2 regions of the Rhizobium sp. KNZ14-9A genome follow, and region 2 is predicted to be linked to the other one. Evidence: riboswitches for the same ligand, from Rfam matches in the RefSeq annotation. Region 2 holds a riboswitch; the other holds the start of a gene.

Region 1 (5,047 bases), 3.4 Mb from region 2:
GTGATCGGCAGGGCCGTCAACGAGGCCTCGCGGCTCGAGAAACTCTGCGGCGAACTCGGCCAGCCTCTTCTGATGTCGGAAAGCTTCGCGGCCGGCTGCGGCGTCGCCTGCGAACATCTGGGATCGTTCGAATTGCGAGGCGTTTCGAGGAGGGCGGACGTGTTCAAGCTCGCGGTACCGACTACGGCAGTGGCCTGAAATCGGAATCGATTTTCAGAAAGTTTGATGCGTAGCTCTAATGCCGGCGTGTTTCTGACTTCAGCGGCAAATGCCTCAGATCTCGCCTGAGACCTCACGACGGCGGCGGTCGAGTTCTTCGCTGTAGCGGCGCAGCGTGTGGCTTTCGCTGAGCTGGCCGATCACCTTGCGCTCGATGAGGTTGTTGACGACGGCGAGCGCTTCGCTTTCGGTCTTGTCGAAGATCGCGGCTGCCTGTTTGGCGTTCATCTGCGGCTGCAGGAAATCGTTTTTGTAGCGGATGAAATCGGTCAGCTGCTGGGCTTCGTCCTGCGCGCTGGTGGGGTTGGCGTAGATTTCCGGCACGAGCACGAGACCGGCATATTTGTCGCCGTCATCGACGAGGATGACGCGTTGCGTCGAGCCGATGGGGAAGACCTCCTTGAATTCGTCCATCGTTATTCCAAGTTTTGCGGTCTTCACGTCTGAGCGCATCAGCTTGTCTACGGTCAGGTTGCGGATCCAGCCGACATCATGGGCGCTGCGGATGCTCTCGCCGCGCAGGTGAAAGCGCCATGTGGCGAAGGAGTAGCCGAAGGTGGTGCGCACCACGAGCGAGGAGGTAATGACGGCGGCGAGTACCAGAACGGTGATCGGAAAGTCGCCGGTGATCTCCAGCGCCAGGAAGGTCATGGTCAGCGGCCCGCCGATGACGGCGACGGCGAGCGAGCTCATGCCGACCACGGCATAGATCACGGGCGTCAGTGTCGCATCGGCGAAATAGGGGGCGGAATAGGCAAAGAGCTTGCCGAGCAGGGCACCCATGAAGAGCGAGGCGAAGAACAGGCCGCCCCTGAAGCCGGAGCCGATCGAAATGGCCGATGCCACCGATTTCAGAAGGAAGAGGCCGATCAGCGCGGGAATGGTGATCTCATGGGAGAGGTTGAGATGCAGCGCGCCGTGGCCGGCGGCCAGCACCTGCGGCGAGACCAGCGCCAGCAGGCCGACGACGAGGCCGCCGAGCGCCGGGCGGAAAGGTAGCGCGATGGCGCTTTTGCGCGCCAGCTCCTCGACGAAGGAGACGCCCTGCATGATGAGGATGCCGATGCCGGCGCAGAAGGCGCCAAGGGCGATCGCCGGCACGTAATCGGCGGGCTGGACAGCGCCGAAGCTGCCGACATCGATGATGAAATCGCTGCCGGAGAGCAGGCGGGCGACCAGTGTAGCGACGAGGGCGGCGACGACGACAGGCGTCAGCGAGACGATGGTGTAGGTGCCGATGATCAGCTCGAAGGCATAGAAGGCGCCCGTCAGCGGTGCATTGAAGGCGGCGGCGATGGCGCCGGCTGCACCGCAGCCGACGAGGACACGCATGTCGGAGCGGCGCAGCTGCAGCTTCAGGCCGAATTTCGAGGCTATGCCGGCTGCAAGCTGCGTATAGCCGGCCTCCAGACCGACGGATGCGCCGAAGCCGTTGGAAACGAGATTCTGGATGGCGACGAGAATGCTGTCCGTCAGCGACAGGCGGCCGCCATGCAGGGCATTGGCCTCAATCGGGTCGACCATCGGTTTCTTGCGCCATCTGGCGAGAATGAAGATCAACAGGCCGAGCAGCATGCCGCCGGCAACCGGGGCCGTCATCAGCAGGAACTTGCTGTCGATTTGCGAGGCACTGAGCCTCGTCGTGCCGTCTATGCCGAAGATCAGCCTGTGCATCTCTTCCGAGACATAGCTCATGGCGGTGACCGCAAGCCCCGAGGCGATACCGACGAGCGCGCCGGCAAAGACCATTCCCATTTCGCTGTGTCGGATGAGCGCGCGCAGGCGTCCCGGATCAAAGACGGTGCCGAGAGGGCCGAGGCGGCGAATATCCATTCGGGAGAGCATCATGGGGAAACTAGGCGGCAGGAGTGGGGGTCAAGGGCGGAGCCGGCATCCGCATGAGCGGCAATTGCGGCAAAATACCGACTGAGCCGTAAAGTTTTTGTGACGTAAACCTTTGATTAAAGACGATAATATCGGTAGTGTAAGTCGAGATGATCTCTGTGTGCACCCGGTGCACCGATTGACATGCCCGGGGCGGAAGCCTAACCATGAATTGACATAATGGATGGTTCCGGATCGGCCTTACGCCTTCCGGATGAAAAGGGAATGTGACGGGGCGGACCCAAGCCGGGCGCCTTCATCACAGCCGACCCCGCGACTGTAGAGCAGTCAGGGTCTTCCGTCCGGTATTTTAACCGTTGTGCTGACAGCCTCGCATTCTGCAGGCGGGCAAGGCGGGATAAGTGCCGGAAAAGCCACTGGAATGCATCGTGATCAGCCGGGGCAGGACGCCTCTATCTCTACGAATTGTCCGCCTTTTCACGAGACGCAGCCGGGAAGGCGAGGCAGATCCGCTGGCACGACCAGGGGCGACCGTATCAGGTCGCCCCTGTCGCGGCCGATAACTGCGAGCCAGGAGACCTGCCATCCGTGCCGGGCATAATGCCCATACTGGGCCGTTTGCCCGCTGCCAGCACGGAGGTTGTCTTGGCTGAAGGATTTGATTCAGCGCTGCCTCTGGTGGTGCGTGTGAAAGGTGTCGGTTCGGTATCCCCTGATGGGATGCGTCTGGTGCCTGTTGGTGGACGTTACCCGGCGTGACTTTCCTCTCCTCCCTCATTCCTGTGCTTGTCACAGGAATCCAGCCACGGCGCGTCCGCGCAGTGAATGAATCTACGCCGTCGTTGAGTGAGTTCTCTTGTGCCCAAGGACTTGGGCACGCTGGATCCCTGTGACAAGCACAGGGATGAGGGAGGTGGGTGGAGCCGCGCCTTCGCTCCAAGGGCGGCCGTGGCATGACCAAGAGCCTTCTCAACGCCACCTTCATCCTCGGCGGCGCCCGCTCCGGCAAATCCCGCTTCGCCGAAAACCTCGTCACCACAAGCGGCCTCGACCGCCACTACATCGCCACAGGCCGCGCCTGGGATGACGAAATGCAGGCGCGTATCGACCAGCACAAGGCCGACCGCGGCCCCTCCTGGACCACGCATGAGGAACCGCTCGACCTTACCGAGCGCCTTGCGGCAATCGACGGCGAGGGCAGGGCTGTTCTCGTTGATTGCCTGACGCTGTGGCTCACCAACCTGATGATGGAGGGGCGCGATATCGCCGCCCAGTCCGCCGCCCTTGCCGCCTTTCTACCGCAGGCAAAGGCGCGGCTCGTCATCGTTTCCAATGAAGTCGGCCTCGGCATCGTGCCTGAGAACCGCATGGCGCGGGAGTTTCGCGACCATGCCGGCCGGCTGCACCAGATGATCGCGGCTTCGGCCGACGACGTGTATTTTATCGCGGCAGGTCTGCCGCTGAAAATGAAGGGTTAAATCCATGCAGCAGAAAATTCCCGCAACCGTCATCACCGGCTTCCTAGGTGCGGGCAAGACGACAATGATCCGCAACCTGCTCACAAATGCCGGCGGCAAGAAGATTGCGCTCATCATCAACGAGTTCGGCGATCTCGGCGTCGATGGCGATGTGCTGAAGGGCTGCGGGGCGGAGAATTGCACCGAGGACGATATTATCGAGCTCACCAATGGCTGCATCTGCTGCACGGTCGCCGACGATTTCATTCCGACCATGACCAAGCTTCTTGAGCGCGAGCAGCGACCGGACCATATCATCATCGAGACCTCGGGCCTTGCCTTGCCACAGCCGCTGGTCGCCGCCTTCAACTGGCCGGACATCAGAAGCGAAGTCACCGTTGACGGCGTGATCACCGTGGTCGACAGCGCCGCTGTTGCCGCAGGTCGTTTTGCCGATGACCATGATGCTGTCGATGCACGCCGCGTCGAGGATGAATCGCTCGATCATGAAAGCCCGATCGAGGAGCTCTTCGAGGATCAGCTGACCTGCGCTGATCTGATCGTGCTCAACAAGACCGACCTGATCGACGCTGACGGCCTTGGCCGTGTGAAGAGCGAAGTCGCCTCGCGCATCGCCCGCAAGCCTGTGATGATCGAGGCCAGGAATGGCGACGTGCCGGCAAGCGTGCTGCTCGGCCTCGGCATCGGCACGGAAGACGATATCGTCAACCGCAAGTCCCATCACGAGCTGGAGCATGAGGACGGCACGCCGCACGATCACGACGAATTCGACAGTTTCGTCGTCGAGCTTGGCGCTATCGCCGATACATCAGGTTTCGTCGAGAAGCTGAAGGGCATTATCGCCGAGCATGACGTGCTGCGCCTCAAGGGCTTCATCGATGTCTCCGGCAAGCCGATGCGCCTGCAGCTGCAGGCCGTGGGTGCCCGCATCGACCAGTATTTCGACCGCGCCTGGACCCCGGGCGAAGCACGCAGCACGCGCCTCGTCGTCATCGGCCTGCACGAGATGGATCAGGACGCGGTGCGCAAGGCGATCGTGGCACTGGTCTAAGGGGTTTCGATGCACCTGCTTCTGGCTCAACAGGGAACGATCAGCGACGGGGACGAGGCCATCGACCTCGGCCAGTCGCCGGGCGATGTCCTGTTCCTCTCGGCGGCCGACACCGAGCTTGCGGCGATCGCTGCGGCTCATTCCGGCGGGGCGAGCGGGCATACGCTCAGGCTTGCGAGCCTGATGAGCCTGAAGCATCCGATGTCGGTCGATACCTACGTCCAGCGCACGGCGCGACATGCGAAGCTGATCATCGTGCGGGCGCTGGGTGGGGCGAGCTACTTTCACTATGCGCTGGAGGCGCTGCATGCGGTTGCCGATCGTAACGGGGCGCTGATTGCGGTGCTGCCAGGCGATGCGCGGCCGGATGCGGGGCTGACGCCGTTTTCCAATGTGTCGCTCGATGATCTGAATGCGCTGTGGGCGTATCTGATCGAGGGCGGCGACGCCAATG
Region 2 (5,047 bases):
GGCGGCTTCACCGATGGTGATCTTTTTCATGATTTTCCTCTTGCACCTCTAGTCGCTAGAGGATGTAGGAACGATACTGCTTACAAGCAAGGATCGAAATCATGAGCGAAGCAGCACAGGCACGGTACCGGGTTGGCGGAATGGATTGCGCCGCCTGCGCAACGAAAATCGATACCGCCGTCAGACGCGTGCCCGGCGTCGAAGACGTCTCCGTGTCGGTGACAGCAGGCACGATGACGGTGCGCCACGATGGCAGCAGCGATCTCAAGGCGATCGAGAAGAGGGTGACCGGCCTCGGCTATTCGGTTGCTCCGCTCACCGGCAAGGCTCCTGCTCGCGAGAGCAAGACCGGTCATGACCATGCGCATCACGACCACGATCATGGGCACGACCATGACCACGATCACGATCACGATCACGATGGGCATGAGCATCATGATCACGACCATCACGATCATGACCACGAAGGCCATGATCACGATCATGCCGGTCACGATCATTCGCACAGCGCCGAGGAGGTCGAGGGGCTGCACGGCCATGATCATGGGCCGATGACCGGTCCCTGGTGGCAGAGCAAGAAAGGCCGGTTGACGATCCTTTCCGGCCTCGCACTCGTTGCCGCCTACTTGCTCGGCCATCTGGTGCCGTCGATTGCCCCCTATGCTTTCATCGTTGCCATGCTGGTCGGGCTGGTGCCGATTGCCCGCCGCGCGGTCATGGCCGCCCTTTCTGGCACGCCCTTTTCGATCGAGATGCTGATGACGATTGCCGCTGTCGGCGCTGTCATCATCAATGCGGGGGAAGAGGCGGCGACGGTCGTCTTCCTGTTCCTCGTCGGCGAATTGCTGGAAGGCGTGGCTGCCGGCAAGGCGCGCGCCAGCATCCAGTCGCTGACGACGCTGGTGCCTAAGAATGCGCTGCTCGAGACGGGCGGCGAGGTGAAGGAAGTGCCAGCTGAGACGCTTTCCGTCGGCTCCGTCATTCTCGTGCGTCCGGGAGACCGGATTTCCGCCGACGGGACAATTGTTTCCGGCGAAAGCGCTATCGATGAGGCGCCGGTGACGGGCGAAAGCACGCCGGTTCGCAAGGGCGCAGGCGAGATGGTCTTCGCCGGCACGGTCAATGGCGATGCGGCGCTGCGCGTCCGTGTCACGGCCGCTGCCGAGGACAATACGATTGCCCGCGTCGTCAAGCTGGTGGAGGAAGCCCAGGAATCGAAGGCTCCGACGGAGCGCTTCATCGATCGCTTCTCCCGCTATTATACGCCTGGTGTCGTCGTCGTGGCGGCTCTGGTCGCCGTTTTGCCGCCGTTGCTGATGGGCGGGGCATGGGGTGAATGGGTCTATAAGGGTCTCGCAATCCTGCTGATCGGCTGCCCCTGTGCGCTTGTCATTTCCACGCCGGCGGCGATTGCCGCCTCGCTTTCGGCGGGTGCGCGCCGCGGTCTGCTGATGAAGGGTGGGGCGGTTCTGGAATCGCTTGGGAAGGTGACGGCCGTTGCCTTCGACAAAACCGGTACGCTGACCGAAGGCAAACCGCAGGTCACCGATATAATTTCCTACGGACGCACCGAGGCAGAGGTGCTTTCGCGCGCTGCTGTTCTGGAGCAGGGCTCCAGCCATCCGCTGGCGCTGGCAATCCTCAATCGGGCCAAGGCCGATGGAGTACCCGTGCCGCCGGCTTTCGAAGTCGAAGCGCTGCCCGGCAAGGGCATGACCGGCAAGGTAGGTGGGGAGACGCTCGATCTCCTGTCGCCGCCGGCTGCGCGCGAGCGCGGGGCGCTGAATGCGGAGCAGGACGAACAGGTCGCGGTGCTGAACGGCGCGGGCAAGAGCGTCTCGGTGCTGCTCGTCAATGGTGTCGCCGCCGGTCTCATTGCCATGCGCGACGAACCTCGTGAAGACGCAAAGAGCGGGCTTGCGACGCTGAAGGCAGCTGGCGTGCGCGCCATCATGCTGACCGGCGACAACAAGCGCACGGCGGCAGCCGTTGCCGGCGATCTCGGCATCGACTGGCGCGGCGAACTCCTGCCGCAGGACAAGCAGCGCATTGTTGGCGAACTGAAGAAGGAAGGTCTGTTCGTCGCCAAGGTGGGTGACGGCATTAATGACGCGCCGGCACTTGCCGCTGCCGATGTCGGCATCGCCATGGGCGGCGGCACCGACGTGGCGCTGGAGACGGCGGATGCGGCTGTGCTGCATGGGCGTGTCGGCGACGTAGCCCGGATGATCGACCTTTCGAAGCGGACGATGCGCAATATCTTTCAGAACATCACCATCGCGCTCGGGCTGAAGGCCGTGTTCCTGGTTACCACCATCATCGGCATCACCGGCCTGTGGCCGGCGATCCTCGCCGATACGGGTGCGACCGTGCTGGTGACGATGAATGCACTTCGGCTTCTTCAGATAAAGACATAAAGATTTCTTTATATCATATTGACGTTGCGATGCGGCGGGTGCATGCTTGCCGCATCGTTGGTTCTTGGGATCTGTTGATCCCAAGCTAAGAGGGAATTCGGTGCGGCCATCGCCAAGACCGAAGCTGCCCCCGCAACTGTAAGCGGATAGACACCGTCCTTCGACGTCACTGGTAAGACGCCCGGGAAGACTGGACGATGTCGATGACCCGCAAGCCAGGAGACCTGCCGCGATAGATAACGTCCACGGGCGGGGTGTCCCGGTGTGCCGCTTGCGCGAGACGGCATTCCCATGGCCGTATCTCGTCGATGCGTTGCGCCGCAGCCTTGCCCATAACCTTCGGGGTAAGGAAAATGACTATCAAGACTGCAAATCTCGGCTTTCCCAGGATCGGAAAGCATCGCGAACTCAAATTCGCACTGGAGAGCTACTGGGCCGGCAAATCCGATGCCGGCGCGCTTCTCGATGTCGCGAAGCGGCTGCGGGCGGAAAACTGGCTCCTGCAGAAGCAGAAGGGGATCGACGTCATCCCCTCGAACGATTTCTCGCTTTACGACCATGTGCTCGACACGGCGGTCATGGTCGGCGCCATTCCCGCCGCCTATGGCTGGAAGGGCGGGCAAGTTTCTCTCGACACCTATTTCGCGATGGCGCGCGGCTCCACCGGCGAAGAGGCGCATGTCGATTGCGGCCATCAGCACCATCACGGGCATGGCGCGCCGGCGCTGGAAATGACGAAATGGTTCGACACGAACTACCACTACATGGTGCCGGAACTCGGCCCCGATCAGACCTTTGCCCTGACGGCGAACAAGCCACTTGATGCCTTCGTCGAGGCCAAGACACTTGGCATCCACACCCGGCCGGTCATCCTCGGTCCGGTTACCTTCCTGAAACTCGCCAAGGGAAGCGAAGAAGGTTTTGCGCCGATTGACCTGCTTGCACGCTTGTTGCCTGTTTATACAAAAGTACTGGCAGAACTTCGTGCAGCCGGTGTCGACTGGGTGCAGATCGACGAACCTTGCTTCGTGCTCGATCTTTCACAGGAAGAGCAGGCAGCACTGCAGCATACCTATCGTGCGCTGCATGAATTGGTGCCCGACCTGAAGATCATGGTCGCCACCTATTTCGGCGCGATCGGCGACAATCTGCCGACGGCGCTCTCGCTCCCGGTTGCCGGCCTGCATGTCGATCTCGTTCGCGCTCCACAGCAGATCGATGCCCTTTTCAAGGCACCCAGCGATCTGACATTTTCGCTTGGCGTCATCGACGGGCGCAATATCTGGAAGGCAGACCTTGCGGCGATCCGGGAGAGGATCGAGCCGCTTGTCCAGCACTTTGGTGCGGACCGGCTACAGATCGCGCCGTCCTGCTCGCTGCTGCACGCGCCGATCGATCTGGAACTGGAGAGCGGGCTGGATGGTGAGATGAAATCATGGCTCGCCTTCGCTGCCCAGAAGCTTGATGAGCTCGCAGCGCTCGGTGATGCCGGCAAGGCCTCCCAGGTGATTGCGGCAGCCTCGCAGGCCGTTGCATCGCGCGCCGTATCTACGCGCGTACATGATCTGAAGGTCAGACAGCGGGTTGCCGCGATCGACGAGGCGATGAAGACACGCAGCAGCGATTTTGCCGAGCGGACCGGACTGCAGGAGCGTAAGCTTCGCTTGCCGCTGTTCCCGACGACGACGATCGGCTCCTTCCCGCAGACATCAGATGTTCGAAAGTCCCGCTCCGCTTTCACCAAGGGCACGATCAGCGAGGCGGATTATGATGCCTTTCTGAAAAAGGAGACCGAAGCGGCGATCCGCTGGCAGGAGGAAATCGGCCTCGACGTGCTTGTCCACGGCGAATTCGAGCGCAACGACATGGTGCAGTATTTCGGTGAGCAGCTTTCCGGCTTCGCCTTCACTCAACATGCCTGGGTGCAGAGCTATGGCTCCCGTTACGTCCGACCGCCTGTTATCTTCGGCGACGTCTCCCGGCCGAAGCCGATGACAGTCGAGTGGTGGCGCTATGCGCAGTCGCTGACGGAGAAGCCCGTGAAGGGCATGCTGACGGGGCCGGTGACGATCCTCAACTGGTCCTTCGTGCGCGACGATCTCTCTCGCGCCGACGTCAGCCGGCAGATCGCGCTGGCGATCCGCGACGAGGTGCTCGATCTCGAAAGGGCCGGTGCGGCAATGATCCAGATCGACGAGGCGGCGCTGCGCGAGGGCCTGCCGCTGCGCAAGGCTGACTGGAAGACCTATCTCGACTGGGCCGTCGAGAGTTTCCGCCTATGCGCCTCCGGCGTGGCGGACGAAACGCAGATCCATACGCATATGTGCTATTCGGAGTTCAACCAGATCATCGATGCCATCGCGGCGATGGATGCCGATGTGATCTCCATCGAGACGTCACGTTCGAAGATGGAACTGCTGGAGGCCTTCCGTAGCTACAAATATCCGAACGAGATCGGCCCCGGCGTCTATGACATCCATTCGCCACGCGTTCCCGATGTCGAGGAGATGACGGAGCTTCTGACGCTGGCGCGCGAGCGTCTGACGGACGGGCAGCTCTGGATCAATCCGGATTGCGGATTGAAGACGCGCAAGTGGGAAGAGGTTCGCCCGGCGCTCGTCAACATGGTC

Evidence for each region. A riboswitch is a leader RNA that binds a small molecule or an ion and turns the genes downstream of it on or off. The one in region 2 is predicted to bind cobalamin.
Region 1: it holds a riboswitch for cobalamin, as region 2 does, so the genes downstream of both, cobU (bifunctional adenosylcobinamide kinase/adenosylcobinamide-phosphate guanylyltransferase) here and metE (5-methyltetrahydropteroyltriglutamate--homocysteine S-methyltransferase) in region 2, are expected to answer to the same signal.

The regions. Positions count from the first base shown of each region.
Region 1 covers NZ_JBPGXB010000002.1:882,058-887,104, forward strand. The annotation lists gene ACR9ZQ_RS10490 (adenylate/guanylate cyclase domain-containing protein) at 1-198, shown strand, start outside; gene ACR9ZQ_RS10495 (chloride channel protein) at 274-2,064, opposite strand; cobalamin riboswitch at 2,272-2,665, shown strand; gene cobU (bifunctional adenosylcobinamide kinase/adenosylcobinamide-phosphate guanylyltransferase) at 3,018-3,542, shown strand; gene cobW (cobalamin biosynthesis protein CobW) at 3,547-4,593, shown strand; partial or broken gene cobN (cobaltochelatase subunit CobN) at 4,603-5,047, shown strand, end outside.
Region 2 covers NZ_JBPGXB010000002.1:4,312,806-4,317,852, forward strand. The annotation lists gene ACR9ZQ_RS28110 (MerR family transcriptional regulator) at 1-30, opposite strand, end outside; gene ACR9ZQ_RS28115 (heavy metal translocating P-type ATPase) at 102-2,417, shown strand; cobalamin riboswitch at 2,458-2,663, shown strand; gene metE (5-methyltetrahydropteroyltriglutamate--homocysteine S-methyltransferase) at 2,771-5,047, shown strand, end outside.